Regions from separate parts of the Arcicella sp. GW821-FHT09D11 genome, predicted to be linked through region 1. Evidence: riboswitches for the same ligand, from Rfam matches in the RefSeq annotation. Region 1 holds a riboswitch; the other holds the start of a gene.

The links. Region 1 has a riboswitch for cobalamin ahead of AC07N0_RS03055 (TonB-dependent receptor plug domain-containing protein). Riboswitches for the same ligand answer to the same signal wherever they lie in the genome.
Region 2: it holds a riboswitch for cobalamin, as region 1 does, so the genes downstream of both, metE (5-methyltetrahydropteroyltriglutamate--homocysteine S-methyltransferase) here and AC07N0_RS03055 (TonB-dependent receptor plug domain-containing protein) in region 1, are expected to answer to the same signal.

The regions. Positions count from the first base shown of each region.
Region 1 covers NZ_JBWKOV010000001.1:731,268-747,609, forward strand. The annotation lists gene AC07N0_RS03035 (beta-helix domain-containing protein) at 1-1,649, opposite strand, end outside; gene AC07N0_RS03040 (TonB-dependent receptor) at 1,710-4,559, opposite strand; gene AC07N0_RS03045 (PAS domain S-box protein) at 4,981-7,998, shown strand; gene AC07N0_RS03050 (response regulator) at 7,985-8,371, shown strand; cobalamin riboswitch at 8,475-8,790, shown strand; gene AC07N0_RS03055 (TonB-dependent receptor plug domain-containing protein) at 8,901-10,853, shown strand; gene AC07N0_RS03060 (YncE family protein) at 10,997-12,100, shown strand; gene AC07N0_RS03065 (DUF6580 family putative transport protein) at 12,189-12,782, shown strand; gene AC07N0_RS03070 (ABC transporter substrate-binding protein) at 12,926-13,861, shown strand; gene AC07N0_RS03075 (glycosyltransferase family protein) at 13,973-14,845, opposite strand; gene AC07N0_RS03080 (glycosyltransferase) at 14,850-15,830, opposite strand; gene AC07N0_RS03085 (glycosyltransferase) at 16,021-16,342, shown strand, end outside.
Region 2 covers NZ_JBWKOV010000010.1:93,473-109,814, reverse strand. The annotation lists gene AC07N0_RS20555 (efflux RND transporter permease subunit) at 1-2,017, opposite strand, end outside; gene AC07N0_RS20550 (TolC family protein) at 2,020-3,420, opposite strand; gene AC07N0_RS20545 (alkaline phosphatase) at 3,780-5,615, shown strand; gene AC07N0_RS20540 (DEAD/DEAH box helicase) at 5,685-9,050, shown strand; gene AC07N0_RS20535 (helix-turn-helix domain-containing protein) at 9,102-9,500, shown strand; gene metE (5-methyltetrahydropteroyltriglutamate--homocysteine S-methyltransferase) at 9,539-11,869, opposite strand; cobalamin riboswitch at 12,075-12,292, opposite strand; gene AC07N0_RS20525 (SusC/RagA family TonB-linked outer membrane protein) at 12,657-15,746, shown strand; gene AC07N0_RS20520 (RagB/SusD family nutrient uptake outer membrane protein) at 15,875-16,342, shown strand, end outside.

The sequences.
Region 1 (16,342 bases):
GTTTTAACAAAGAATGCAGGTAAAGTAGTTGGTAGATTAACACCTAATAAACTAGAACCAGTAGCTAAAGTAAATGTAGGACGACCAGTTAAGAATAAAGAAGGGCTTAAACCAACAGTTGAAGAAGTAGCTAATATTTTGTTACCAGTCTGAGCAGCAAACCAAGCTGAAGGCTTCTGACCACCGATTAAGATATCAGCTAAAGCACCACCTTGTTCTTTTTCAGAAACTGCACTCGTACCGAAACCACCTGTTCCCCAAGCTTCTAATCCAGCTAATACTACGTTGTTAAGTACTAACTCACCTCTTTCAGCATTACCTTTAGCATCACCTAATTGGCTATCGATATAAACACCGTAAGGGAAACCTGTAACAACTGTATTATAAACTTTCAATTTGTTGTTACGACGTAACTGCATACCATTTTGGAATTGTGAACTGATAGTAGTAGTCAAGCTTCCTTTTGGCCCGATGATACTCATGTTAGCCAATGTAGCAGCTGTATAAGGAGTGTTGCTTGAACCTTTACTATCGTTATCAACTTCAAATCCATTTGAACCAGAGATATCTGCCTGAGTTGCTCCACGAACAGAAATACCGAACTGAATGTTTCCAGAGAAACCGTTGTCCATATCAAAATCATCATCTAAACCTTTGTAAGCAACTAAATATTTAGCATTTACATTACCACCGAACCATTCGAATGAATCATCCAAACCAAATGAAGCTTGAAGATATTCTAATGTAGTACCTGAACCTACTGAACCAAATGTGAATGAGTTAACTTCTTGATTTGGATTGATTGGAATACCTGCATATTCAATACGTACATATTTTAATGAACCTGAGTTATCAGCGTTATCAGTACCTCCGTGGAATGCACCATAAGCACCTTCAAGTTCACGGCTAGCTTGTACATCTGGCAAGTTGTTTACTGCACGACCACAGATAACTAATCCACCCCAGTCACCTGGCTCACGCTCACCAACTGCACGCTCAGATGTCATGATGATAGGCTTAGCAGCAGTACCTTCAGCGATAATTTTACTTCCTCTTTGAATAACCAATGTACCTTTAGTAGCACGGTCACCGATAACGATAGTACCCGGTTGGATTGTTAATGTACCAGTTTTAGTAACTGTTCCGAAAACTGATTCCTGACCTACACGTACAAAGCTCTTCAATTTGTAGATTTTGTCAGCAGTCCAAGTTACGTTACCTTCAATGATACCTTCAACGATTACAACTGTAGGAGCAGGTACTGCCGAAACTGTAACAGGGATAGTAGTTAAAGCAGATACTTGATTTGATTGGTCTGTTACTTGAACAGTAAAGTTTACAACCGTACCAGCAGACACGTTATCAATTACATAATCTTTTGTATAATCAAGTGTTTTTTCACCTGTACCTGTTTTTGTATCAAAAGCAGCACCATTTTTCAATACTACTACAGATTTAACACCACCTGGAGCATTGATTGAAGCTTTTAATTGAACTGTTGCTCCTGGAACACCAGCCAAAGTTCCTGAAACTGAAATAGTAGGTAAAGGAACAACTTCAGCTGTATCGTCTTTACAAGCCTGAAATACCGTCGCCATTGATAGCAACAAAGCAATAATTCGAGTAGCTTTCATGTTTAAAAATTTCATTGATTTAATTTTTAGATTAAGAAAAAAATGTTTTAGAAATTGAAATGTATCTATGGGTTATTAATTTTTTCTAAGCGTATAAACCAATCCTAAAGAGTAAGTTCTTCCCGGAGAATAAGCTTGTATAATCTGATCGACATTACTATCAAATGTATTATCCTTGTTTCCGTCCTGAATAATTAAGTTTCTTTGGTTCAGTATATCTGTAATACCGCCTTTCAGCATAAGATTTTTTGCAATTTCTTTAGAGAATGTAAAGTCAACTACATTTCTTGGCATCTCGTACCAGTCTGGATAACCTGCTGCAAATGAGTTACCTACCGCATAGATACGCTTACCGATTACGTTGAATAATAAGCTAATCTGTGTGTTCTTTTTAGCATCATTATAGTTGATACCTGCATTGATGATATAAGGAGACTGTCCTTGTAATGGGCGATTGTCTGACTGGTTTTGCGAAGCAGCACCAAGTTTCACACGGCTATAAATAAATGCTCCGTTGAATACTAGGTTTATTTTACTTAATAATGGTGATGCTGTTAATTTATCTAACGATTTTTTCACTTCAATCTCAAAACCAGCACTATAAGCACTTTCAGCATTTCCAAAAGTTAAGTTGGCATTGTTAACACCATCAAAAATTACTTCAATTGGATTTTTAAAGTTCTTATAGAACGCTGCAATTGAGATTACTTCAGCAGGAGTTGGGTAGAATTCATAACGGAAATCGTAGTTATCAATCTCTGCGTTGTTCAATGTAGGATTACCTGTTATTACGCGGTTGTTTACAAAATCATAGAAAGAGAATGGTGCAACTTCACGAAATTCAGGGCGATTCAATGTTTTACCGTAAGCAAGACGTAATAAGGCTTTTTCAGAGAAATTATACGTTAAATTAGCTGATGGTAAGATATTTGTCAGGTCACGTTTATAATTTACTGGCGTATTTCTACTGATGTCGTAACTGTTTAATTTTTGAACGTTCTTCTCTACACGTACACCAGCAATTAAGTTCAATTTTTTCGTAAAAGAATAGTTTCCAGAAACATAACCTGCTATCTGATTATTACTTGCATCGTATGAATCTGAAGCATTCGTTTGCTCATCAATTTTCACACCGTTTGTGCTATTGATATTTTGAAGTGCAAAAATTTGTTCAATTGGTAAGCTACCAATGTCAAACAATGAACTATTAGCACGTACATAACCAAGGTTACGAGCTTTGAAAGTACGTTCTTTATCTTCATAAAAAGCACCTGCTTTCAATTCTAATTCTTTATTTCCTTCTGGCGTCGAACCTTTTACTAATGTTAATTTCTGTACTAAATTGATTCCTCCTAAAACAGCGTGTTCATCTAATACAATGTTTGTTCTACCTAAGTTTACAGTTTGTGCTGCACCAAAAGGCACTAATAATACTGGCGTGTTACCACCATCAATTGAATATCTAAAACGCTTATAATCAGGTCGGTCACTATTTGATTTATTGTATCCAACTACCCAGTCTACTTTTGTTTTATCATCGTTAAAACTATGACGACCCAAAACCTGTCCTGTATAAATTCCACGATATACTTGATCTAAAGAACGAATATTCCAAGTACCACCATTTTCTAAACCATTTCTGTTTACATACTGAGCGTTACTCATTTGGTTATACAAGTTCTTGAATTCAAATGTGTGCTTCTCGTTCAATCTCAAAGCCCAGTTATGTAAGAAACCTGCTCTGATTGAGTTATTATATTGTAAATCTTTGAATCTTGTATCTTCATTAATCGTCTCAACGTTCGTTTGGTCAACTGAATAACCAAAATCACTTCTTGCCATTTCAAATATTGTACGGGTGTTGCTATAGTTAACAGCCGTAATATTTGCCAATTTCAAATCTTCTTTGTCAATAAATTTATAAGCACCCGTGATTGAGAAACGTAAATCAGGAATAGCATTTGAAGATTCTGGCGTCCAAGTATTTCTTAACATTTGTCCAGCCTGCGTTAATGCTGCCTGATTTGTCGTAGCTATTTGTTTTAAATCGTTTGTCGTAGGGAAATACTTAGGCAAATCTGAAAAACCATTATTAAAACCTGTATAAGAGTATTTTCCTGTTTGCGGGCGGAAAAACTCTTTTCCTGTTGTTCCGTCACGGTATCCTCCGCTTACATCGATAGTCAAATAATTTTCATCAGGGATACTTTTCGTGAAGATTTTCACAACACCCCCTGCAAATTCAGCTGGCAATTCAGCTGCTGGAGATTTATATACTAAAATACGGTCTATTTGTCCTGAAGGGATTACATCAAATGAAAACGAACGTACATCCGATTCCATACTTGGTGTAAATACGTTATTTAACATTACTGTGTTGTAACGTTCGTTCAAACCACGAATATTAATGAAACGGTCTCCGAAGATGGTTACACCTGGAACACGCTTAACTACCTCAGCAGCAGTACGGTCTAATGTTTTTCCGATTTGAGCGGCTGAAATACCACTTACAATTTGTTGAGCAGCTTTAATTTCTGAGATAACAGAAACTTCTGTGTTAGTAAGTTTTTTAGCGACTACTCTTACTTCATTTAATGTAGTAGCTTGGTCTTCTTCAATAAAAGTATTAATTTCAGTAACGCTTCCTTCTACTACTTTTACATTCTCGATAACTTTTACTTTATATCCTACAAAAGAAATTTTAAGTTTATAGTTTCCAACTGGAATTTTATTAAAAGAAAAGAATCCGTTAATATCAGCGGCAGCTCCTCTGTTAATTCCTTCAATGAAAACAGTAGCGCCTACTAGGTCTTCTTTACTTGCTGCATCTTTGATTGTACCGCGAATAGTTCCTTCCTGAGCGAAAGTGAATGAAAGTGAAGAAAATAGAATAATTAATGTGTAAAGTAATTTGTGCCTCATCATACTGGTTTGTTTTTTTGATGGCACAAAATTAGGTCGGCTATTTAACCACAGTATTACGCTTGTATTATGCTTGGGTTATGTTTATGTTACCGCAATGTTATGTAAATTAAGAAAGCCCTTAATTTTCTTGTACATAGAGGGTAGCTTGATTTAATATATCTACAAAGATTAGTATACAAAACCTCATAGCTCTTCATACAACTATTATCCTTAGCGGTAATAGTTTATTATTTTTTTCATTTTTACGATAAAAATTTCATTATTTACCAAATGTTAATTATGTTTAGATATAGTGACTCATTTATCCGTAAAATTTATTTAAACATTCTACATAAAAAATAGGTAGTTTGATAAATGTACAACTAAAGCTAAAGACTAATCCTTACTGCTTTTTTAGCGATCTTAAAATATCATAATATAAATGAGTAATCTGAAAGAAGAGTTATACGAACTAATAAAAAGTGATATCGCAATTTTTGACTTTATCCAAGAGTTTGCCTTGGATGGCTTTTGGTATTTGAATGTAGAGTCTCCTAATAACGGATGGATAAATACTAAGTTCTGGGCTACGCTCGGATATAAGGCTACAGATATACCGCTGGATTTAACTGCTTGGAAAACCATCATTTTCCCCGATGATTTAAAAGAATTAACCGACAACTTCTTACAACTTCCACATTATCAAACTCATCATCAACCGTATGACCAAGTTATAAGATTCAAACATAAAAATGATTCTACTGTCTGGCTTCACTGTAGGGCAATAGCCATTAAGAATGATAGCCCCCAAGACATTAAAATACTTTGTACTTATACAGATATTACTGAGTTAAAAAGAAAAGAGGAATTTCTGGAACGTTGTAATACTGCGGCAATGATAGGTTATTGGGAATTGGATTTACAGACCCAGAAACTGTATTGGAGTAAGACGACTAAATCAATACATGAGGTAGATGATGATTGTGAGCCCGATTTAACTACTGCTATTGATTATTATAAGGAAGGAGAAAATAGACAAAAAATAATAGAGGCAATAAATAATGCTATTAAAAACGGAGAAAAATATGATTTAACCTTACAAATAATTACGGCTAATAATCACCTAAAATGGGTCAGGAGTATCGGTAAAGTAGAGTTCTTGGACGGAAAGTGCGTTAGGCTGTTTGGTACTTTTCAAGATATTAATGCAGAGACATTAGCCAAAGAGGAAATACTTAAAGAAAAACAAAAGCTTCAAAGTGTTATTGAAGGTACTAATGTAGGTACGTGGGAATGGAATGTACAAACAGGAGAAACAGTTTATAATGAACGCTGGGCTGAGATTATTGGCTATACACTAGAGGAGTTGGCTCCAATAAGTCATGAGACATGGGAAAACCTAGTACACCCCGAAGACCTAAAGATTTCTAATCAAAAGATACTGGACTGTTTTGAAAAGAAAATAGAATTCTTCCGTTGTGAATGCAGGATGAAACACAAGGATGGGCATTGGGTTTGGATACACGATAAAGGTAAAGTAGTTACGTGGACAAGCGATGGGCAACCCTTGATGATGTATGGAACACATTCGGACATTAGTGAACAAAAGCAAATCGTTGAAAGAAATACGGTGTTTATTGAACATACCCCTACGGCCATAGCAATGTTTGATAGTAACTTAAAATATTTGGCAGTTTCTGAAAAATGGAGGGCTGATTATCGTTTAGAAGGCATCAACTTAATTGGAAAAACACATTATGAGATTTTTCCTGAAATAGGCGAAGATTGGAAAAATATTCATCTAGAATGCCTAAAGGGGAAATCTATCAAAAGAAACGAAGATAAATTTGTCAGAGAAGATGGCACTGTTCAATGGCTCAAATGGGAAGTAAAGCCATGGTATAATGATAATAATACCATAGGTGGATTGATTATGTATACTGATGATATTACTGAGCAAAAGAAAACTGAACAGAGCCTTCTGGAAAAACATACTTTATTAGAAACGATTCTTGAAAGTATTGATGTAGGAATTGTAGCATGCGACCAAAACGGGGCTCTTACGCTGTTCAATAGTACGACCAAACGTTGGCATGGATTACCATTAGACAATGTTCCTCCATCCGAACTTTCAAAATATTATGGACTTTATGATTTAGAAGGAAACCCGCTGCCGACTGAAGAAATACCCCTTATCAAAACTTTAAGAGGCCATAAAGTAGAAAATCAAGAAATATTGATTTCTTCTATCAATGGCACTTCACATATTGTTTCTTCTTTTGGCGCTCAGCTCAGAGGGCCCAATAATGAATTATTTGGTGCAGTTGTTGCTATGCATGATGTAACAGAGCGAAAAAAGGCATTAGAGAAGCTGTTGATTAGTGAGGAATCTTTTAGAGGAAATTTTGAAAATGCTGCTATTGGCATGGCTCTACTAGAGCCAGACGGACGATGGTTGAAGGTAAATCAAACACTTTGTAATATTGTTGGTTATACAGAGAAAGAGTTGTTTTCATTAACTTTTCAGGATATTACTCATCCTGAAGACCTAGAAGCTGATTTACACTTACTTAATGAATTAGTAAATGGTGAGCGAGCATATTATCACATGCAAAAACGATATTTCCATAAGAAGGGAAATATTGTACATGTTATTTTGGCGGCTTCTTTAGCAAGAGATCAGGCTGGTAAACCATTATATTTTATTTCTCAAATAATAGATATTACGCAGCAAAAGAAGGCTGAGGCAGAAATTCAAGCTCTTTTGGATGTTACAAAAGACCAAAACGAAAGGCTAAAAAACTTTGCTCATATAGTTTCGCATAACCTAAGGTCACATTCAGGGAATATTTCAATGATGATGGATATTTTATTGGAAGAATACCCGACCTTATTGGATAACGACTACATCACTTTATTAAAAGCTGCATCGACAAATCTTAAAGAAACTATCGTTCATTTAAATGAAGTAGTTTTGATGAATACCACCATTATTGACAATTTAAAGAGTGTTAATCTGTACAATGCGATAGAAAATGCTATTCAAAATGTTTCGGCTTTTGCAAAAGATTCAAACGTAAATATTAAAAATACTATCAGTATAGATGAACGAGTTTTGGCTGTTCCTGCTTATTTAGATAGTATCATTTTAAATTTTTTGACCAATTCAATAAAGTACAGCACAGAAGAGAGAGATAGTTATGTTAAATTATCGACCTTTATTGATAATGAATACGTTGTTTTAAAAGTAGAAGACAACGGACTGGGTATTGATTTAAAACGCCATGGTGCAAAATTATTTGGTATGTATAAGACATTTCATGCGCATAAAGATGCTCGTGGTATTGGTTTATTCATCACAAAGAATCAGATAGAAGCAATGGGAGGAAAAATAGAGGTGATAAGTGAAGTAAACAAAGGAACGACATTTAGTATATATTTTAAACATGAAAAAATTTAATATTGCTTGCATCATTGATGATGACCCGATTTTTATTTTTGGTACAAAAAGAATCATGCAACTTGCAAATTTTTGTGAAGGATTTTTAGTTTTTCACAACGGGAAAGAGGCATACGAGAGCTTGAGAGCGATTATCATTGGAGGAGGAAAACTTCCAGATTTAATTTTATTAGATTTGAATATGCCTATATGGGACGGCTGGCAGTTTTTAGATGAGTTTATCCAGATTCCTAATGAAAAAGCCACTACCATTTATATAGTAACAAGTTCGATAGACCCTGAGGATGTTAAAAAAGCGGAAGCCTATGAAATCGTTAGTAATTATTTAGTTAAGCCTATTAAGATGGAGGATCTCAAAAAATTAATGGAATAAACTAATTATCAAATAATTGATTTTCAAACATTTAATAATTCTCAAAAAACAATATTATATAGTTTAAATCTGATTTTTATATCATAGAAATAAATTTTCTACTACCTTTGCAACAGTTTATGGTGCATTAGGCTCGTTTCTATATGAGTTTAAGGCTTAATAGGGAATCAGGTTTTAAGTCCTGAACTGTCCCCGCAACTGTAAGTTTCAATACAATTATTACCATTCTTCGATACCACTGGTTTAATGGTGATTGAGTGAATGAATGATTGAGTGAATGAAGAAATTCAAAAATAATCCTAAAAATCAATTGGCTTATTAATCACTAAATCGCTAAGTCACTAAATCACTAAATAAATTGGGAAGGTCAAGGTAATGATGAAACAAGTCAGGAGACCTGCCATTAAATCATTCTTAATCGTTTGCTTACGGAGGATAAGCATCATTGAGCGTTCGATTATTTCTTTCAAACTTTCTTGGTCATTTTTTTCGGTTTATTTCCGTAGGTCAAGGCTTAACTATTCAGGTTATGTCTGCTATTTTTACGTATTTGTTACGTTGTAAGCCTATATTTTTGCTCATCGGGATATTTGTATCCTTAGATTGCTATGCCCAAGAAATTTCTACCAGACAGATTGATGAAGTAAAAGTAACAGGCTTTTCAAACGAGCATTTTATGGCTGGCTTGAAAGTTAAAAAAATCGATTCGACTACTTTAGCACGTTTTCAATACCAAACCTTAGCAGATTTCCTACAATATCAATCGCCCATTACGTTCAAAAGTTATGGTAATGGTCAGTTAACTAGTATTTCTTTCAGAGGCACTTCTGCCATGCATACAGCCGTGCTTTGGAACGGTCTGAATATCAATAATCCTATGGCTGGGCAAACAGATTTTTCTACTGTGCCACTCTTAGGCTTTGACCAAATGGCTATCCAATACGGTTCGGCGGCTTCTTGTGTAGGTTCTGATGCTGTGGGTGGAAGTATCTTATTAGGTTCTGTTCCACAATGGAAAAAGCCTGGCGTAAACCTTACACTAGGTGGTCAATACGGAAGTTTTGATAATTATAGCGAACAAATAGGCTTAAGGTTTGTCCATCAGTCGAAGAAAGGCTTACAGTTCTCAGGGAAAACTTTGCTTTATGGAAGTAAGAACAACAACCATTTTTCGGAAGAAGAAAGAACAGATAATGCAGGAAGGACGTATCAGATTGAGCCTTCTGAAACGGCTCAAAAAGGCTTGATTCAAGATTTATACCTGAAACAACAGAACGGAAACTTACTCTCTTTGAATATTTGGTTGACCGACAATAAACTAAGTATTCAACCAGATATAATTGCATTCAGAGAAATTACCCAAACCAAGGCTTCACGTTTTTTATCGTCATATCAATTCGGTAATACGAATGTAAAAATGGGCTTTGTAAAAGATATTATTGATTATGGCACGGGCGATTTTTCAGCACCTAGCCATTCTGAAACAGATCGCTACATTGCTCGTGTTGAACATGAAATTAGCTATAAAAAAGCCAACTCTCTATGGAACACAAATATCAAATTAGGTGGAGAGTTTGTACATTATGTAGCAAACGTTGATGGTTACGACGGACAAGGAGGTATCACCGAAAACCGTCAAGACGTATTTGTATTAATCCGTAATCAATTCACTAATAAGCTAACGGCTTCATTTAATCTTCGTCAAGCATTTTCTAATCGTTATCAAGCGCCCTTTACGCCCTCACTAGGAATTGAATACTTATTGCTTTCTGCCAAGAAAAGTCAAATAATAGTAACAGGTAATGTGGCGAGAAGTTATCGTTTACCGACCCTTAATGAGCGTTACTGGAAAACACTTGGTAACCCAAATATTCAACCAGAAAGTGGTTTCAATAAAGAAGTAGGCATTAATTGGAAACAAGTAATTTCTGAAGAGCTTAATACGTCACTAGGCGTGAATGCCTATCATAATTTAATTGATAATTGGACATACTGGAATCCTGACAACGCTTATCGAGTAGAAAACCTACAACAAGTATTAACAAAAGGACTTGAAGTTACGGGCAATATAAAATACCTAAAAGGGAAAATACTGGCGGGTATTACCACAACTTATGCTTATACACATGTCTCTCAACAAAAAATGTATGCTGCGTATACAGAAGATATTATTGGTAAACAAATGATTTATGTACCCCTGCATACCGTTTCGGGGACTGCCTATGTAGGCAAAGGGAACTGGACATTAAATTTTCAAGGTTTGTATAACTCCGAACGTTATATCACTTTTGATCATTCAGGTCGCCCTTTCCCTCCTTATTTTATGTTGAACGCTACCATTTCAGGGAAAATTCAAGTAGGAAAAACACAAGCTAATTTGCTTTTTCAAATGAATAACCTAACTGATACTGTATATCCAAGTGTAAAGAAAAAAGCCATGCCCGGGCGAGGCTTTTCACTGGGGTTAGTTTTTAATATTTAGCATCTGATAGGCTTTCGTTAATGGGTCATCGGATGTCAGATATCGGCTGTCAGTATTAATACTTTCGCTTGAATACTGAAAGCCGACGACCGAAAGCCGAAATCAAAAAAATATTTTTTTTCAATTTTTAATCCATTAAAACAATGCAATTTAATTCTATTATCGTTCGCTCATTAGTGGCAAGCACGTTGTTCTTGTCATTAAATGCTTGTAATTCAACCTCTGATCCTGAACCTTCTCAACCTTATGATACTGGTGTTTTTGTAGTAAATAGAGGTAATTTCTTTGATAACAATGGCTCTATTACTTTGATAAATCCAACTACTAAAGTTACTAGTTTTGATATTTTCCAGAAAGAAAATACAAATGCTGTGGCTGGTGGTGTAGCTGATTACGCTGAGGTAGATGACAAAGGATTAATCTTAGTAGATAATTCGACTGCTGGCAAAGACTATATTCAAATCGTAAATGCTCGTACGTTTAAGGCTGTAGCTAAAATAGATTCTAACATCGTTGAAAACCCACGTTATGTTGTAAAAGCGGGTACAAACAAAGCGTATGTTTCTTGTTGGGATGCTTTTAATGCAGATTACTCTTATAAAGCAGGCTATATTTTAGTAATTAACCTGACGACAAACAAAATTACCAAGAAAATTATGGTTCAGCCTGGTGCTGAAAAATTGCTAGTTGTTGGCAATGAGGTAGTAGTTGCTTCAACTGGTTACAGTGGTTCAAGTAATATCACAGTGATTAATACTCAAACAGACGCTGTTTCACAAACAGTAACAATAGGCTATGAACCAAAATTGATTGGTGCAGATGCTAATGGAAAAATATGGTTTGAAGCCGACGGTAAATTTGTGAAGTTCAACCTAAGTACTAAAGCCGTAGAAAGTCGTATTGCTTTTGCTACAGCTAGTACCCTTAATCAATCGGCCGGAAGTTTCTCTTTCAATAAAGACAAAAATGTTATTTTCTTTGTTTACTCTTACTACGACTATGCTACTAATAAAAGTAAAGGAGAAACTTATAGCTTTAATATTAACGATGCTAGTATTGCTACAACAAAGCCATTTATCAATAAATTATTCACAGGTTTAAATACAGACCCATCAACGGGTAATATTTATGCAGGGTTTGCTCCTTCGCTTAAGCAAGCTGGTTATGTATTCAGGTACCAATCAAATGGAACATTGATTGATTCTTTGAAAGCTGAAATCGGACCAGAAGGATTTATTTTCAAGTAATTCAGATTTGATTTATCAAAGCTATATATCATTTTCAGATTGGTCAACTTTTAAAAAGTTGACCAATCTATTATACAAATATCCACTTATGAAACAAACTATCAATCCTCGCTTTTTAACCTTGCTTTGCTTCATTCTAGCCATTGCCTTGTTAAGAATTGCCAATTCGGCACAGCTTACACCTGTTGCTAACTATACCCCACTGGGTGCTATGGGGCTTTTTGGTGGAGCATATTTTACTAGTCGTTGGAAGGCATTTGCATTTCCTCTTCTTACGATATTAGTAAGCGATATTGTAATCAATAAGGTAATTTTTCAAGGTAAATATGGAATGATGTACGAAGGTTGGTACTGGATTTATGGCATCTTCGCCATCATTGTATTATTTGGCAGAATAATCCTTCAGAAAATCAATGTGCAGAATATTGTATTAGCAGCAGTGATTGCTTCGGTTTCACATTGGGTTTTAGCTGATTTAACTGTTTGGATTGGCGGAGGTACAGATTTGAGAACAAATCTACCGCTAACACGTGATTGGGCAGGCTTACAACAATGTCTTATACAAGGTTTTCCATTTATGAAAAACTTTTTGGTAGGAACACTTGCCTATTCAGCTTTGCTTTGTGGCAGTTTTGAGTTGCTACAAGTACGTTTTCCAAGTTTAGCAAAGGCTCAAGCTTGAGGCTTTTAGTCTTCGGCTATCTTCTATCTTTTTGAATTTTTATTTAAGGATAAGCTTCTAAAAGCTTTTACCTCTAATTTATTATTCTTTATCAGGTAATTGCTGACTTCTAATCAATAATTACCAATCACAAATCATTCATTATGAAAGTCGTCTCTTTTCTTCCAGCCGCAACGCAAATGATTTACGACATGGGTTTGCAAGACTTACTCTATGGCGTAACCTTTGAATGTCCGCCAACATCCAGAACTGAAAATGAAATTATTGTGCGTTGTGTGCTAGAAGGAAAAGATTACTCAAGTACTGAAATTGATAAAATTTTTTCAGCGTCTAAAGCGCAAGGGAAAAGCTTGTATTATGTAGAGGAAGATAAATTACAAGCCATAGCTCCTGATGTAGTAATTACGCAGGATGTTTGTGAAGTATGCCAGATTGATACAAAATGTACGCAAGCGGTGATAGATAATCTTGAAAAAACACCTCAGATTGTCACACTCACCCCACAAAGCTTAGAAGATGTTTTTCAGACAGTAATTACCATCGCTACAGCTTTGGGTAGAGAAGAAGCTGCGTATCAACACTTGGCAAATCTGCAAAAAAGAATTGATAATGTGATCGACAAACTCAGAGAATACAGGGCTTTACCCAAAAGAGTAATGCTGTTGGAATGGATAGAACCCATTTATAATTGTGGACACTGGATTCCTCACCAAATTGCTTTTGCGGGTGGAGTAGATATGTTAAGTAATCCATCAGGAGATAGTATCGTAACACAATGGGAAAAAATATTAAAGTACGACCCTGAAGTATTAATCATCGCTCCTTGCGGTTTTGATACGCAAAGAAGTATGGAAGAATTGCATTTATTAACGATAAAAAGCGGTTGGGAAAACCTACGGGCAGTTCAAAAAAAAGCTGTTTATGTGCTTGATTATGATTTGTTTACCCAGCCCAGTGCATCGACCTTAGTAAATGGTATTGAAATTTTGGCAGCATTATTTCACTCTACACTTTTTACAATTCCCCAACACCTAGCTTATAAAGTCTATCCTATTTTTAATCAAACATTAGCTATATAATTTAAGGAATAAATTATGTATGTTTCATCATCTAAAAGATTTTCCCTCTAATCTATCAAAAGTCTGGAACGAAAGTTTCAGGCTTTTTTATGGTCTATTCTTTATAAATCTTCACAGCAATTTATAATTTCTATACTCTCCTATTCTATAGCCCGTTAGTTTCTCAACTGCCATCTTTAATTTATTTTTGAATGATAATTTTTTCTCCTGAATATCATAATCAAACATCCAATTTACACTATCTATACGGGCTTGCATCACTTTTGGATGAGTTCCTTCAAAGAGTGTCAAAGAATCTATTTCAGAGTAGTCAAATTCCTCTAATACTTCCTTTATTTTATCCACATCTTGTCCTTCTCCCCAAAAATTAATCGAGCTTTTCATTTTTTCACGCTGTATTTCTGGTGGTTTTACCCAACCATAATGGTAGATATAGGCATCAATTAATTTTACTTTTAATTTCTGATTATCTGCCGTTCTAAAACCTTGTGCATCCTTATAGGAATGTACTTTACCTGTATTTCTAATCACCCTGATTTCTCGTCGATACCAACGATGTGCATTACCTACATAACGGTATGAACCATAAAAATGTGTATAGTTAAACAGCAAACCTTCTACTTCAGTTTTATGCAAATTATCCTGCATCGCTTGCTTGATAACAGGCAGGTATTTTTCATGTACTACTTCATCCCCTTGTATATAAAAGCACCAATCAGCATCAGGCGAAACAGCAGCTAAGGCTTTATCTGTTTCAACGGCTAGTACTTGTCCACCTTTGCGAAGCGAATCGTCCCAAACGGTTTCTATTATTTTTATTTTTGGCGAATCAATACTTTGTATCAATGCTAATGTGGCATCTTCTGAATTCCCTACGGCTACTATTACTTCATCGCAAATTGGCAAGATTGAAGTAATGGCTTCCACCACGGGATAATCAAATTTTATAGCATTCCTAACAAAAGTAAATCCAGATATTTTCATAACGTTATTCAGAAAAAGGCAAAAATTTCGGGTAGTTCTCCAAAGCCTTTGGTATTTGCGAATTAAGTGGTTTTCCAGCTAAAACTGTTTCATAATAAGTAATATACTTCTCGGTCATGGCCTTAGCCGAAAATACATCTTGAGCATATTCATGGCAAAGTTTAGGCGAAAAATGGTCAATATTTTTGAGTTGTTCTACCAATTCATGCTTATGATTTGACAGAAAGCCTACCTCTGGATGAATCAATTCTGGTAATGACCCATAAGTGGTACCAAACACCGCTGAACCCATATAAAGGCTCTCAACAATGGCCAAACCAAATGGCTCATGCCATAAAACTGGGAAAAGCAATGCCTTGGATTGATTCAATATTTGCAGTTTTTCTTGTCCTCCTATCATCCCATGAAAACGAACATTGAGGTCGGGCGTAAAGCGAAAGCCCATTTTAAAATTTAAGCGACTGCCACCCATAACCACTAATTTATGATGACTCCGTTTGGCAATTTCAATCGCCCCTTTTACATTTTTCACACGCCAAGCAGCTTTTGCTAAAAAATGAAGATGTTTTCTTGGAAGGTTAAAATCTGGCTTTCCATATTCATCAAAGTCGATTCCGTTATATACAAATGCTTCTCCACCGTGGCGTTCTGCATGGTTTTGAGATACAAAAACGGTATTCTGGTGCAAAGAATCTAATTGAGAGCTGTTTCCATGCTGAGTAACTACAAAGGGTTTTCGGATATATTCTTGTGGTTTTTGGTTGAGATGTACCACATCAATATCATCAGGAATTTGTCTGTCTAATGGGTCATTTTCATTAAAGGGAATAATGTTAGCAAAAGATGATTGGGAACCTTCTTTCACTAAAAAAGTGACTTTATGCCCTAATAAACTAAGGTATTTTCCAAGCCACCAAACTACTCGTTCTGTTCCACCATATTGATTTACAGGAAGTATCGCATTATGTTGAAGAAGTATATTCATAATATATTGTTTCTACAAAAGCCGTTGTAGAAACAAAATTTAAAAAATTTCAAGATTGTTTTCTTAAGAAAAAATCATACTTAATACCACAAATTTAAGGTATTGTCTGTGTAGTTTGACTATACTCAAAGAAATAACCGTAATTTTGAGGCTTTAATTGAAAATCATTCCATTTTAAAGATACAAGTTTATGCGTTGCTCAGTGAATATCGCTTTTTACAATAAAATTGATCATCTAAAACTCATTTTGGCAGCATTAGAACGCCAAACTGTTAAAGATTTTGAAGTGATTATTTCAGATGATGGTTCTCGTGAAGAAGTGGTTAAGCAAATCAAAGAAATTCAAAAGTATTCATCACTCCATATCAATCATCTTTGGCAAGAAGATAATGGCTGGCAAAAAAATATCATGCTGAATAAAGCAGTGATGAGTGCGAAATCTGATTACATTATTTTTATTGATGGTGATTGTATTCCTGATGATAGATTTGTGGAAGCTCACTTGGAAGCTA
Region 2 (16,342 bases), on a different contig from region 1:
ACTCTTCTAAATCAGTTTCATATTCTTCATTTAACTGAACTTGTAAAACTGCTTCTTGAGGACCACTCATGAATAAGTAAATCGGGCTGGTCGAGAAAAGCCCAGGGTGTTGTCCAATGAATGATGATGTGATAGAAATGTTTTCTTTACCCACCATTTTTTCAAGAATGGCAATCGATTGAATCAGTTTCTGTTCCGTCCGTTCAATCCTTGTTCCTTCTTTGGCACGCAAGCGTACTTGAAATTGTCCACCATTAGTCTTTGGTAAAACATCTCTACCAATCGTACTGAGAAATAGAAAGGCGGCTCCTGAAATAATTACTAAGTAACCAACCACCACGAGTTTACGAAAAGGAATGATTCTTTCAAGAAATGAGAGGAAAGAATTTCTGAATCGGTCAAATAAACTTAGTTTTTTAGCAGGATGTTCTACATGACCTTTTTTCTGGGTAATCTGGTTAAATTCTGATTCAACAGTAATATTAGAGGCAATAAAATCTTCATTATCGTGCAAATTGGTAGTATGTGATTGCTCATGCTTATGTCCTTTCATAATCCAGTTGGCCATGATAGGCACAAAGGTTTGTGATAGAAGAAAGGAAACCAACATTGAAAACCCAATGGCTAATGCCAAGGGTAAAAACAAAGCCCCTGGAATACCCGTCATGGTGAAAGCAGGTGCAAATACGGCTAAAATACAGAAAAGAATCAATAGCTTCGGAAAGGCAATTTCTTTACAGGCATCCCAGATGGCCAGTGCCTTGGGCTTGCCGAGGTCTAAATGTTGGTGGATATTCTCAATGGTCACCGTGGACTCATCGACCAAAATACCAATAGCTAATGAAAGACCGCTCAGCGTCATGATATTGATGGTTTGTCCACTTAATTGCAAAAAGAGTACGCCTGCAATAACCGACGTTGGAATGGTCAGAATTACAATCAAAGCACCACGAGCATCCCCTAAAAATAGCAAAACCATCAAGCCCGTTAAGATGGCACCAATGGCCCCTTCTGTCAGTAAGCTTTTTACAGAGTTGATTACATAAACTGATTGGTCAAACTCATAAGAGAGTTTTACATCTTCTGGTAAAAGACTTTGTAAGCGAGGAAGGTTCTTTTTGAGGTTTTGAACAACTTCCCACGTAGAGGCAGTAGATGATTTGGTAATGGCCAGATATACAGAACGTTTACCATTGATTAAAGCATAACTCCCTGTAATATCGGCACCATCTTCTACTACCGCAACATCACGCATATAAAGGTTTTGTACGCCGCCCTTAAATAAAGGAATGTTTTCAAAATCTTTAATGGTTTTAATGGTTGTGTTAGCGGGCGTAATGTAGTTATAATTGCCTACCCGCACATTTCCAGAAGGAGATGTTTGGTTGTTAAGGCGAATGGCTTCAACAATTTGGTCAACCGTCATATTATGCGACCGCATCAGTTCTGGGTCAGCTTTGATGACTACTGTTCGCACGTTTCCACCAAACGGAGCAGGTGAAATTAACCCTGGAATAGAGGTAAAAGAGGAACGAATATAAGTATTGGCAAGGTCTGATAATTCATTATTCGACCGTATCGGGCTACTTAGTACCAATTGTCCTACGGGTAAAGTAGAGGCATCAAAACGTAAAATAAAAGGTGGTTGTGAACCAGGCGGGAAAATAGCTTGGGCTCGGTTACTAAAGGCTGAAACCTCTGCTGCGGCCTGAGCCATGTTAGTACCTTGGTAAAAAGTAAGTTTCATCAAGGTTAAGCCTTGTATATTTTTGGTTTCTATACTTTTAACCCCTGAAACGTATAATAAAAGATTGACATACTGACGCCCGAAAAAAGATTCCATTTGGGTAGGCGTATAGCCACCAAATGGGTGAGAGATATAAATTACGGGCATATTCATATCTGGGAAAATATCAATTTTGATATTCCGAATGGCATTGATACCAAAGAATAACAAGCCCGCTACTAATACAAGTATTGTGATAGGTTTGCGTAAAGCTGTTTTAATTAAATTCATTATTATCTGGCTTGTTTGATGAGTAAATCGAAATCTCCGTTGCTGGCCGCTTTAAGGACTAAAGCTTGCCAAACATTGGCATAAGCTACACTAATATTAGTTTCGGCTCTGTTCAATACAAATAAAGCTTGCGTCAGGTCGATGATGTTTGATAATCCGTTTTTATACAATACGGCTTTTTGTTCATAAGCATTGCGAGCGGCCTCTAATTGAATTGGAGATTCTTTATAAGTAAGCAAAGCATTTTCGATGCGTTGGTCTGCTAAAATCATCTGACTTTCCAATTGGTTTTCCGTCAAATCATATTCGCTTTTTAAGCCTTCGCTAATAAATTGTTGTGCTTTGATTTGATGGTTGATTTTGGTCGGTGACATGAAATTCCAGAACATACCCGCACCTACAATGAAATTGCTTCTGGATGGAGCAATTCCTGAAAAATAACTTTGATCAACGTGATGATTATCAGGAGAATAGTCATAGTCAAAACCAGAGGCTTTAGACTGAAAAGCACCGAATAAGCTGATAACAGGTAGCTTGTTTCTACTCAATAATTTTTGTGTATTATTAGCGATTGTAATACGAGATTTAAGGAACAGCAACGTTGGGTTATTTTCAATAGCTAATGATGAACCAAGTTGACTCGGAATTTTAGAGAAATACAGGCTATCTAACTGAAAATGTTTAGCAGACGTATTTAATAAAATAGCTAATTGATTACTTGCTTGTATTTCAAGGTTTTGTGCATCAATCTGGCTAAGTTTTGCATTAGAAACTTCCGCATTAGCAATGGAAGAATCTACTCCTGCATTCAAACCACTTAAAGTCCTAGCTTTAATTACTTCACGTAATGCCACCACTCTTTTATGGTTTTGCTGGCTGATTTCTACAAATTTTTGTGCCGCCAACAAATTAAAATATGCAGCCGTAATTTTGATAGTATGCGCAAATTTTTCTTGCAAAACATCTAAGGAATCTCTTGATACTTGCGACTTGGCGATATCTACGGTAGCTTTTAAACGACCAAAGGTATAAACATCCCAATTGACGTTAGAAGCATACAAAGCACCAAAGGCAGTATTCCAGTTTTGGCTTGCTGAACTTGGTCCAGAAGCTGCCATCCCCACACCTCTATAAGAATAGAGTGAGCCAAACTGCCCATTCGCTGTACCATAATTATTTTGAATCGCCACGTTTACATCAGGAAGGAATTGCTTTTGTGCATTTATTACCAAGGCTTGTGACGCTTTTAGATAACTGTTTTTGGCTTTAATTGAATTGTAATTTTCTAAGCCAAGCTGAATCGCATCTGTTAGTTTCAAGAAATGGTCTTGTGCAAGTGAAAACCTGCAAGGCAACAGAAAGGCGAAAAATAATAAAATGCGTTGGTATTTTATTTGAATCATAATGTTAAGTATTGCTATTGAATGGAAGTGCTCATGCTGATAGTCTATTTGGTTGACCAAATATATTCAAACATTTTGGTTTGCTTTATAGGCTATTGTATCATTTTGATATATTTATAGCTGTTTGGAAATATAATACCCTCTAAAAAAATAGGAATAGAATGTTTCCTAGAAAAAATAAAAAAATATAAATAAATCAAGAATTGGTTAATTTTACGCCTTAGTTAAATAATATCTTTTCTCTTTTGAAAGTTCATCGTAACGGTCTTATTAACTGATTGATTAATTTACAGATAACGATTTCCTAACATTGGAAGGATAATTTTGAACTTTTAACAATCTTCATTGCTATCAACAATATGAAAAGACACATCCTCCTTTTTTTACTCTTTACTATTGCAACAAAGACCTTGGCTCAACCCATGAGCTATTCTATGAAAAATACGCATGCACACAATGATTATTTGCATGATTTACCTTTTTATGAAGCATACGCTTTGCACTTTGGAATGATTGAAGCCGATGTTTTCAAACAAGGAGAAGAGTTGGTAGTGGCACATGAAAAAGAATCCATTCTTCTGAACCGTACTTTCAAATCGTTATATCTTGAACCATTATTGAAGCAAATCAATCAGAATAATGGGAAGGCCTATCAAGACGGACAACGCCTACAATTATTAATTGACATCAAAGAAGATGGAGCGGAAGCCTTAAAGCTTTTAGAAGCACAATTAAAGCCTTATCGTAACTATTTTGATTTAAAGCATAATCCTAATGCGGTGCAGATTGTTATCAGTGGTGATATGCCATTAAGTATAGACTTTGATAAATTTGATGATATTTTCTACTTTGATGGTCGCCCTAGACAAAGCTATTCGCCTAAAAGTTTTGAAAGAGTTGCGTTAATCAGTACCAGTATTACAGATTTTACGCGTTGGAATGGCAAAGGTCTCATTACAGCACCGCAGTACCTAAAGATTAAGAATTTTGTTGATTCTGTTCATCATATTGGAAAACAAGTTCGGTTTTGGGCAGTCCCTAATTCGTTGACAGCTTACAAAGCTTTAATGAAATTAGAGGTTGATTACATAGGCTCAGATAATTTATCAGAATTGGCTAACTACATTAAAAACTTAACAGCTTACTCAGGTAAGCCTATTGCTCAACACATTCCTTATTTGCCTACCTATCAATCAGATGGAATAAAGAAGCCTTCTAAGAATGTCATATTCTTGATTGGTGATGGTATGGGTTTATCCCAAATTTATAGTGGGATAGCTGCTAATGGTGGAAAATTAAACTGGACAAATTTCAAAAATATTGGTTTCTCTAAAACTAATTCAGCAGATAGTTTTTGTACCGATTCTGCGGCAGGAGCAACTGCATTTTCAACAGGTGAAAAAACGAATAATCGTTATATTGGGATGAATACCCAACAGCAACCGTTAGAAAACATATCGGAAATTTTAGACAAAAAGAAGATAAAAGTAGGGTTGGTGGTTTCGGAAGAAATCACAGGGGCCACCCCAGCGAGTTTCTATGCACATGAACCCGAAAGAGATTGGTTCCAGCTAATTGCTGATGACCTGCCCAAAAGTCCAATTTCATTAACGATTGGGGCGGGAATAGAATCTTTTAGAGCGGAAACACTAGAGAAACTAAAGAAAAATGGTAAAGTATTTACGACCATTGAAGGGCTAAAAAAGGCAAATACGAAAGAGAAAGCTTTTGTATTTGTTGATAAAAACGAAGTGCGTCCAAAGCATGAAGGTAGAGGTGAATACCTTTCTGAAGCTTTTGATGCCGCAGTGAAACAATTAGAGCGTACGTCTCCAAATGGTTTTTTCCTGATGTTAGAAGGCTCAAAAATTGATTGGGGTGGTCATGCCAATCAGTTAAATTATGTTGCCAACGAAATGCTTGATTTTGATAAAGTAATAGGTAAAGCCCTAGAATATGCTGATAAAAATGGAGAAACGACTATCGTGATTACGGCTGACCATGAAACAGGAGGATTGTCGTTATTAGATGGTGATTTTAAAACGGGTAAAATAGAGGGGAGTTTCAGTACCAGCGATCATTCGGGCATTATGGTTCCAGTAGTTGCTTATGGACCTAATGCACAACTTTTCAGTGGATTTTATGAAAATAATACTATTTTTGAGAAGTTGCTTCAATGTTTACGGATTAAGTGATGAGCTTTGAGCCGTGAGCTGTAAGCTTTTTAATGCTCATAACTCACGGCTCAAAGCTCAAAGCCAAATATGCTTTCTTCTCAACTAACATATTTTTTTGAAAATCTTAGTATTGCAAGTCTTAATTATTTAACGATTTTAAAACATAGTTCATCGCTCATTGCTACGGATGAAAAAGGTTTTTTTGATCTTCAACCTGAAAAAATTGAGCTGAATTTTGTAGAAATACCTGTTTACCTCACTCGAACAGACTTTGTCACTGTTTCCGTTAGGCAAGAAGAGAATGCCATCAAGCTTTCGTGTGAATGTAATGCCCCCATCAAGAATCTCTGTGAACATCAAGTACAAGTATTGCTCAATCTGACAGAACGCCAAAATCTTAGGGTATTTTTTGATGATGCTTTGCGTTATAACAAAATGTTGGCTTTTGCCAAAGATTATGGCTTAGAGCAAGAGAAAAACTTGGATGAATATTTCCAGTTAGAATACAACCCATTCAAGCTTTCCATAAAGCCTAAATTGAAAGAATTGATAGCAGTTAATCAAACGACGAACTCGTTGTTAAGCACGTCTTTATTACCACAGCCTCTTGCAAAAAAACAGTCCTTGTTTTCTTTGGAAGAAACATCCAAAAAGATAATTGTATTGGGGAAACACCGCTATTATGACCATCTGGTAGTAGAGCTATATGAAGTGCAAACAACCAAAGATGGGAAGGTAAAGAATCCTTTTAAAACAATTGACCCCCTTGATTTTATTTGGAAAACTACTGATATAGAGGAAGTTAAATTTTATTCGAGTATTCTGAAATTTCAACAACCTAATCATGAAAAATCGTCTAAAACACTTTTTGAAGGATTAAAAGCTTTGGCTAGAAATCCACTAAAGTTGGATGTCTTTTTTCATGACGTTAAACTCTCAGAGAAAGTAAATGCTAATACTATCGTCCCGATTGAGTTAAAAACGCTCAAAATGGACGTGAAGATGCAGATAGATTATAAAGACATCTTTCATGAAGTTTCGGCTCAATTATTTATCAACGAAAAGGCTTATGAGCTAAAAAACCTATCTGTCAAATTCGATTATTTTACCCAAGTGGCCAATACGTTATATCTGATTGAGAATCCAGACTTTTTAAGAATCATTACTTTTTTCAAGCAGAATAACCATAAAATCCTGGTTCATCATACCAAGTTTGAAGAATTCCAACAGAATATTCTCAACAAACTTGAACATAAAATACAGGTAAATTATTCTTATATCAGACCTGCAACGCCTGCCCAAATTGAAGCAAAGGCTTTTGATACAAGTCAGCAAAAAATTATTTACCTGTCTGATTCAGAAGACTATATTTCAATTACACCTGTAATAAAATACGGGAATACAGAAGTGCCAATTCTTTCCAAAAAACAAATTTATGTAAGTGATTTCAATGAGAATATTTTTCTGTTGGAAAGAGACCAAGAAGCAGAAGTCCAATTTACAGCCAATTTATTGAAGCAACATCAAGCCTTTGAAGAACAGCTTGACCATGAATATCTTTATTTACATAGAGGACAGTTTTTAGATGAAGGTTGGTTTTTGGATGCTTTTGAAGAATGGCAAAGCCAAGGCATTACTATTTTGGGCTTTAATGAGCTCAAAGAAAATAAGCGAAATTACAATAAAATAAGGGTATCGGTCAGTGTAACGAGTGGTATTCATTGGTTTGAAACCGAACTCTCTGTGCGTTATGGAAAACAACAGGTTTCTTTAAAACAACTGCAAAAATCTGTTAGAAATAGGACTAAATACGTACAATTGGGTGATGGAACTTTAGGTATTTTACCAACAGAATGGATACGACAATTCACAGAATATTTTCAGGAAGGCATTATTGTTGAAGAAAAGATTCGGGTTCCGAAGAGCAATTTTTCTGAAATAGCAAGGATGTATGAAGAAGAGTTTTTGGCAGATGAAGTAAAACGGGAACTGACGATTTATGCTGAAAAACTAAAGACCTTTAAACAGATTGAGCGTGTAGAGATTCCGAAAGAGCTTAATGCAACGCTAAGAGATTATCAAAAGGAAGGATTGAACTGGTTAAACTTTCTGGATGAATTTGGCTTTGGAGGGTGTTTAGCAGATGATATGGGTTTAGGGAAAACGATTCAGATTATCGCTTTTATTTTATCTCAACGCAATAAAAATGTACAAAATACTAACTTGATTGTAGTCCCTACGTCTTTGATATTCAATTGGGAGGCTGAAGTAGCAAAATTTGCTCCTTCTATTAAAATACTAAGTGTTTATGGGAGTAACAGAATAAAAAACACGAAGAGTTTTGATAATTATGAAATCATTCTGACATCTTACGGTACACTATTATCAGATGTTGGTTTCTTGAAAAAGTATCATTTCAATTATGTTTTTCTGGATGAATCTCAAGCGATAAAGAACCCAACCTCACAGCGTTATCAAGCGGCTTGCCTTTTGTCTTCTCGTAATAAAATCGTACTGACAGGTACGCCGATAGAAAACAATACTTTTGATTTATTCGGTCAGCTTTCGTTCGCTTGTCCAGGTTTATTAGGAAGTCGTCAGCATTTTAAAGACCATTATTCTATGCCGATTGATAAGTTCAAAGACCAGAAAAGAGCAAAGCAATTACAGCAGAAAATCAATCCTTTTATTTTACGGAGGACTAAGAAACAAGTTGCCCAAGAATTACCCGAGAAAACAGAAGTGGTAGTTTATTGCGAAATGGGCGCACAACAAAGAAAAGTGTACGATGCTTATGAGAAGGAGTTCAGAAATTTTTTGAATAATCAGATAGAAGGAGATATACCCAAAGAAAGTATGCATATTTTAACAGGTTTAACTAAACTCCGTCAAATTTGCGATTCGCCTGCTTTGTTAAGCGAAGATGAATTTTATGGGAATGAATCTGCTAAAATAGAAGCGTTGTTGGAAGAAATAGAGAATAAATCTCCCGAACATAAAATATTAGTATTCTCGCAATTTGTAAAGATGCTTGAATTAATTAGAAAGGAATTAATAAAACGAGGCATCTCTTTTGAATATTTAACGGGCGAAACTAAAAATAGAGCGGATAAAGTAAATGAATTTCAGGAAAACGAAGGCGTAAGGGTATTTCTGATTAGCTTAAAAGCAGGAGGAACAGGGTTGAATTTAACCGAAGCCGATTATGTGTATTTAGTTGACCCTTGGTGGAATCCAGCAGTTGAAAATCAAGCAATTGACCGTTGTTATAGAATTGGACAAAAGAAAAATGTAGTGGCTGTCAGACTAATTTGTCCGAATACTATCGAAGAAAAAATCATGCTGTTGCAAGCCTCTAAAAATGATTTAGTCAACGATTTAATCAAGACAGATGTATCCATGTTGAAATCTTTGACGAAAGATGATTTGTTAAACTTGGTAAGGGGAAAATAGTAGGAGTGGAATAGTATTCCGCCTATTTCTCACATTTAATAATAGATAAAAATGAAGGAATTAGCTATTAATCTTGATGAAATAATAATTAAGCCGATTACTAATCAAGCAGATTTTGAGAGGGCATCTACATTAATTGATGCTTTAGTCGATGCTGACCTTATTGAAGATGAAGCGACGAGAAATAAAGCCTTAGATATTTTAGATGCAATATCAGTTTTGGCATTAGATTATGAGAAAAAGCATTTCCCAATAGAGAAGCTTGAACCAATTGAATCAATCAAGCAAAGAATAGAAATGCTTAATCTTTCTCAAAAAGAAATTGCAAAATATTTTGGGGGAGAAAATAGAGTTTCAGAGGTGCTTAATAGAAAAAGACCTCTTACTTTAAAAATGGTAAAAAACCTTTATCATGGTTTGGGGATTCCAGCAGAAGTTCTTTTAGCATAAAAACAAAATAAGGCGAGATAAAATCTCGCCCTACAGTTTTAACAAACACCCTCTTTTACTTTTTCTCTTAAAAGCTCAGTAGCTTTAATCATATTTTTTAAGGCTAATTCTGTTTCTGCCCAGCGACGAGTCTTCAAGCCACAGTCTGGATTTACCCATAAATTTCTAGCAGGAATATTCACCAAGGCTTTTTCTAACAGAGCAAGCATTTCATCTGTTTCGGGTACTCTTGGCGAGTGAATATCGTACACCCCTGGTCCGATTTCATTTGGATATTTAAAGTCAACAAAGGCATCCAATAGCTCCATTTGTGAACGAGAAGTCTCAATCGTAATCACATCGGCATCCATATCGGCTATGTGCTTGATGATGTCATTAAACTCAGAATAACACATGTGCGTATGAATCTGGGTTTCATCTTTTACGCCCGAAGCACTTAAACGAAAAGCTTCTACAGCCCATTGAAGGTAGTATTCCCAATCGGCACGACGCAATGGCAATCCTTCACGAATAGCAGGTTCATCAATTTGAATAACTTTAATACCTGCTTTTTCTAAATCTAATACTTCATCCCGAATCGCCATCGCAATTTGGAAGGCTGTGGTTTTTCGTGCTTGATCATCTCTTACAAAAGACCATTGTAAAATAGTAATTGGTCCAGTAAGCATGCCCTTCATCAACTTTTCTGTTTTAGATTGTGCAAATTCCGACCAACGGACTGTCATAGCAACTGGGCGTTCTACGTCACCATAAATAATAGGAGGCTTTACACAGCGACTACCATAACTTTGTACCCATCCATTTTGCGAAAACACATACCCTGATAATTGTTCGCCGAAATATTCTACCATATCATTGCGTTCAAACTCCCCATGAACTAACACATCTAAGCCAATTTCTTCTTGCCAACGGATAGACTTTTCAATTGCTATCGCAATTTGTGCATCATATTCTTCTTGAGAAATAATTCCTTTTTTAAGGTTTGCTCTCAATACACGTACATCATCTGTTTGTGGAAATGAACCAATGGTTGTTGTCGGAAAGAGAGGCAATTTTAAGGTTTCTAACTGCAAAGCCTGACGAACCGCAAAAGGACTTGGTCTATGAGCATCTTGTTCTGTTAAAGCTGCCATCCTAGCTTTTACCTGTGGTTTATGAATCAAGGCTGAATCTTTTCTGCTTTGAATAGCCTTTTGATTTTCAGCGAAATGTTGTGCAAACAAAGGTGCGGACGCTGGCTCAGAAAGCTTTCTTAATACATTTACTTCGGTCAATTTTTGTTTAGCAAATGCCATCCAATTTTTGATTTCTGGCGTAAGGACTTCCTCATTTTGTTCTAAATCCAAATCGCAAGGACTGTGTAATAATGAACAAGAAGGTGCAATCATTACTCTTTCTTGCCCTAATATATCAATTGCTTTTTGAATCAATGTCAATGATTTAGCATAATCGTTCTTCCAAATATTACGACCATCCACTACACCAAGCGAGAGGATTTTTTTCGTTTTGGCAAAATCGGTTTGCTCAAAAATATCCTGTAACTGCGAAGGGCAACGAACTAAGTCAAGATGCAAGGCATCAATATCTAAGCTGGTAGCTACATAAATGTTTTCGCCAGTACATTCAAAATATGTGGCTACCAATATATTTAAGTTCGGAACTGCCTTTTTGATTTTTTGGTAGGCTTGTTGGAAGGCTATTTGTTCATTTTCTGTCAAATCCAACGTCAAGCAAGGTTCATCTAGTTGTATCCATTTTGCTCCACGTATTGCCAATTCTTGTAGAATATCAATATAAACAGGCAATAGTTTTTCTAATAAATCTATTCTATCAAAGCCCGCTTCCTTTTCTTTTCCTAATAGGAGGAAAGAAACGGGCCCAATCAAGGCGGGTTTTGTAATAAATCCCATTTGCTTGGCATCTTCAAAATCGACGATTATTTTATCAGAATATCTTTTAAAATGTTGATTTTTAGTGAATTCAGGAACGATATAATGATAATTTGTATCAAACCATTTGGTCATTTCCATGGCTTTAATATCGAGACCGTCACGTTGTACGCCCCTTGCCATCGCAAAATAAATATCTAATTCACGGTTGGTTTGTCCGTCCACCAAAGCATGGTAACGCTCAGGAATAGCCCCGACCAACAAAGCAGTGTCGAGCATGTGGTCGTATAAAGAGAAATCATTTGAAGGAATCAATGCTATTCCTGCCTCTTGTTGAAGTTGCCAATTCTCTCTTTTGATTTGGCGACCAATGCGAAGTAATTCGTCTTTGGTAGATTTTCCTGCCCAAAATTGCTCGCAAGCACGTTTTAATTCTCTTTTGCTACCGATACGGGGGTAACCTAAATTGTGTGTAAACATAGTAATTGTTGTTTTAAGGTTCGTGCCTTATCAGATTTTGATAAAGCATTTTGACGTATTCTACAACACGCCGAATGGAACTGAAAACACCACACCGTCATGCATAAAGCATAAGCACACGCTGATTCATTGCTGAAACAGAGTAATATTCGACAAGTATTTTATAAAAATCAATGCGTGAACTAAGCCCTATCTCGTGAGGGAATAGTCATTGAGAAGGTAGGCAAGTCTCCTGACTTGTAACATTTTCTTCACCCTTCTCATTCTTTGAAAAGAACAATGGGCAAAACGGAAGAAAAATCGTTTCTGCTCGAAACCGTTACTTACAGTAGCACGTCTGTTCGTGATTCTCACACGATTCCTTTTTAATTTATGGCGAAAGATTATTCACTTTCCCTTAAAACCAACCTCCTGATTGACGGGTGTTTACTGAGTTACTGAGCAAAGGTATTAATGATAAAAATATGATAGATATATTATCCTTATTTATTTAAATATTTGGATAATTTAATAATTATATATCTTTTTAATAGATAAAAAATACAATAAAATTGTAAAATTTAAACAAAATATCTTTTTATTTTTTCTTCCTTGATTATAAGTTTGTCACTCCATTAAAATAGCTGTCATTGGTGATAGATATTAAGACAGTGTTACGAAAAAATCATGTTTTGATAACAATGCCTTTACTTTCTGGAAATCTTACGTGAATAACTTGCGCCCTCAATTAAAAAGCAAATCCTTACTTTTCTTTTTTTATTACAATTTAATTATATTGTGATTAAATATGAAAATTCCATTTACAACACAACTAAAAATGAACACAAAACCTTTTTTTAAGACCCAATCAACGTTGATTCTTGGTGTCTTAGTTGGGGCGACAGTTGGCATTGCTGCTAGTCCAACTTTTGCCAACAATGTTTCCCTTCTCACAATCAATAAATCTTATACTTATGAAAAAACACTACTAAAGAAAGCTCTTAAAGAGATTACAGTAAAAGGTAGAGTGATTGATGCTAAAACCAAAGAGCCTTTGGCAGGATGTAATATTCTGGTAAAAGATAGCAAACGTGGGGTGAATGCAGATGCCAATGGTAACTTCAGTATTATTGCGGACGAAAATGCAACGTTAGTATTCACATTTGTTGGGTATGAAAAACAAGAAGTAGCTATTGCAGGGAAAAGTACAATTGAGGTAGCGTTGGTATCTACTGCATCAGACTTAGCACAGGTAGTAGTAATTGGTTACGGAAGTTCAACGAAAAAAGATATTACAGGGTCGGTGAAGTCACTGAAAAGTGCAGAATTTAACCAAGGGATTATAAACTCTCCTGAACAACTTTTACAAGGTAAAGTATCGGGCGTAAATGTTACCTCTGCCAGTGGTGAACCCGGAGGAGTACAAAGTATCAGTGTTCGTGGGCCAGGTGGTGTAAGAACAGGAAGTACACCACTTTTTGTGGTAGATGGTTTGGCTTTAGATAACTCTAGTACTGGTGGAGCAACAAACCCTCTTAACTTTTTGAACCCTCAAGATATTGAATCAATAGATGTGTTAAAAGATGCTTCGGCAACGGCTATTTATGGTTCAAGAGGTGCAAATGGGGTAATCTTGATTAGTACTAAAAAAGGAAAAGCAGGCTTTTCTTCTTTCAATTATTCTACTAGTTATGGTTTCTCTACGATGGCGAGAGCTTTACCTGTTTTCTCAGCAGATGAATACCGTAAACAAGTACCTGCTGTAGGCGGTGTGCTAGAAGACTTGAAAGCATCAACCGATTGGCAAAAAGAAATTTCAAGAACAGCCCTTACTAAAAACCATAATATTTCATTAGGTGGTGGTGCTGATAAGCTTACTTATTATGCTTCGTTTGGGATTCAAAATCAAGAAGGTATCTTGAAAAACAATCAGTTAGATCGTTATACGGGTCGTATTAATGTAACACAAAAATTATTAGACGACCGTATCAGCATTGATGTAAACTTAAACGCTACTAATACTAATAACGAACGCCCTCCAATCACAGGTATTATTGGTACTGCTATTTCTACCAATCCTACTTATCCTGCTTACGACGATAAAGGTCAACCTTATTCTTATGTGAATGGCGTAAACCCATTAACTACTTTGAAGTTGGAGAAAGACGTTACTTCTATTACACGTATCATCGGAAATATTTCTCCTTCTATCAAAATCATTGATGGTTTAGTATATAAATTGAATTTCGGGATTGATAATTCAAGCTCATCTCGTGATTTACAATCATTGGCAAGTGCTGTACCTTTGCAAGATGGTCGTTTAGAGACAATCAACATTAATAATACTAACCGTTTGATTGAAAACTATTTGACTTATACAAAAGCCATTAAAGACCATAGTTTCTCAGCTTTAGTAGGACATTCGTATCAAAAATTCATGTTCCGCGGACGTTCTTATAGCATTAACAAATTTCCAATTTCAGACATCGAGCCTATCTATAATCCAGGATTAGGACAAGACCTTACGTTGGCAAATAATAAGCCAACAGGTTATGCGACTAATGATGAACTACAGTCGTTTTTCTCAAGAGTAAATTATCAATTTAAAGACAAATATTTATTAACAGCTACGTTAAGGGTAGATGGTTCTTCAAAATTTGGAGCAAACAATAAATATGGTGTTTTCCCTTCTTTCTCAGCAGGTTGGAGAATCTCTGAAGAAGAATTCTTGAAAGGTTCTGCGTTGAGTAATTTAAAAGTAAGAGCAGGTTGGGGACGTACTGGTAACCAAGAAATTCCTTCAAAAATTACTCAGGCTAGATTTACTTCAGTGGTTTCTGCGGGGACTTCTTATCCATTAACTGAAACTGGAGCATATCCTGCAGGAACGTCTTATACTAGATTAGCCAACCCAAATATTCAATGGGAACAATCAACACAAACAGATATCGGTATTGATTTTGGCTTCTTAAATGGTGCTTTGACGGGTACAATTGATGCTTTCAATAAAGTATCTGGAGATATTCTCTTAGAAGTGATTCCTGCTGACCCAGTTCAGCCTGCAGGTACATTCTGGACGAATGTAAACAATATGACAATTACCAATAAAGGGTTAGAATTAGAATTGAACTACCGTCGTGCTTCAGCAAGTGGTTTTACTTATGAAGTAGGTGGAAACATTACTTTTATTGATAACGTTGTTAAAAACTCTCCTTACTCAGTTATCGCTTCGGGTTCTGCCTCTGGTTCTGGTTTGACTTCGGCTACTATTAATGGTTATGTGAGTGGCCAACCAATAGGTACGTTCTTCTTGAAAGAATTTACAGGATTTGATGATAAAGGAATCAGTACTTTCCGTGACGTAGATGGCGATGGAATCGTAACTGACAAAGACCGTATTGCAGCAGGAAGTGCTTTGCCAACCAAACAATTTAACTTCTTTGGTCGTGCGAACTACAAAGGTTTTGACTTGTCGATTAACTTCAATGGTGTTGCTGGTAACAAAGTGTATGATAATACAGCTAATGCCAATTTCTATAAGTTAAGACTATCAAAAGGAATTAACACCACAGCCGAAGCCATTGCTTCAAGCAACGAATCTGTCAATAACTCCGCTCCAGTTTCTACAAGATACTTGAAAGACGGTGCTTTCCTTCGTTTGAATAACTTGACTTTAGGATATAATGTAAACACTAAAGCATTGGGTATTAACAAATGGGTATCTACATTAAGACTTTCGGTAACAGGTCAGAACCTAGCAGTATTTACAAAATACGATGGCTATGACCCTGAAGTAAATACAGACAGAACTGTTAATGGTATTACTTCTTACGGAATCGACTATTTAAGTTATCCAAAAGCTAGATCAGTTATTTTTGGCTTAAACATTTCATTTTAATTGACAGAACAGTTATCTGAAAGCAGTTAACGGTTATCTGTTCAATCTTTGGATTATGTGATGATTGAGAATAATTCATTTTCAAATCTTCAAATCACCAAATTTTCAAATTACAAATCGTCGAAATCATGAAAAAGAAAATATATGTACTATTGGCCCTCATGGGTCTTTTAACCATTGAAAGTTGTACCAATCTAGAAGAAGTAGTATTGGATGAGTCTTTCACGTCAAATCTTTCGGATAAACAAGCTGCTGATGGAATTATTGCTCCTGTGTACGCAAGGCTTCCAGATATTTTCCTACATACCAACTACTTCGCAATCCAAGAAATCTCTACAGACGAGGCAATTTTGCCATATCGTGGGGGTACAGACTGGGGTGATAATGGTATCTATTTAGCACTACATGCTCATACCCAAACAAGTACTGACCCTAATTTAAGATCCACTTGGAACTTTATATTACAGGGAATGTCGCGTGCTATTACGGCAATCAATACACTGCCAAGTTCAAAAGACCCAATTGCTAAAACCTATTTGGCAGAAGCAAGAGGTATGAGAGCTTACTATTCAATGTTGACGCTTGATTTATTTGGC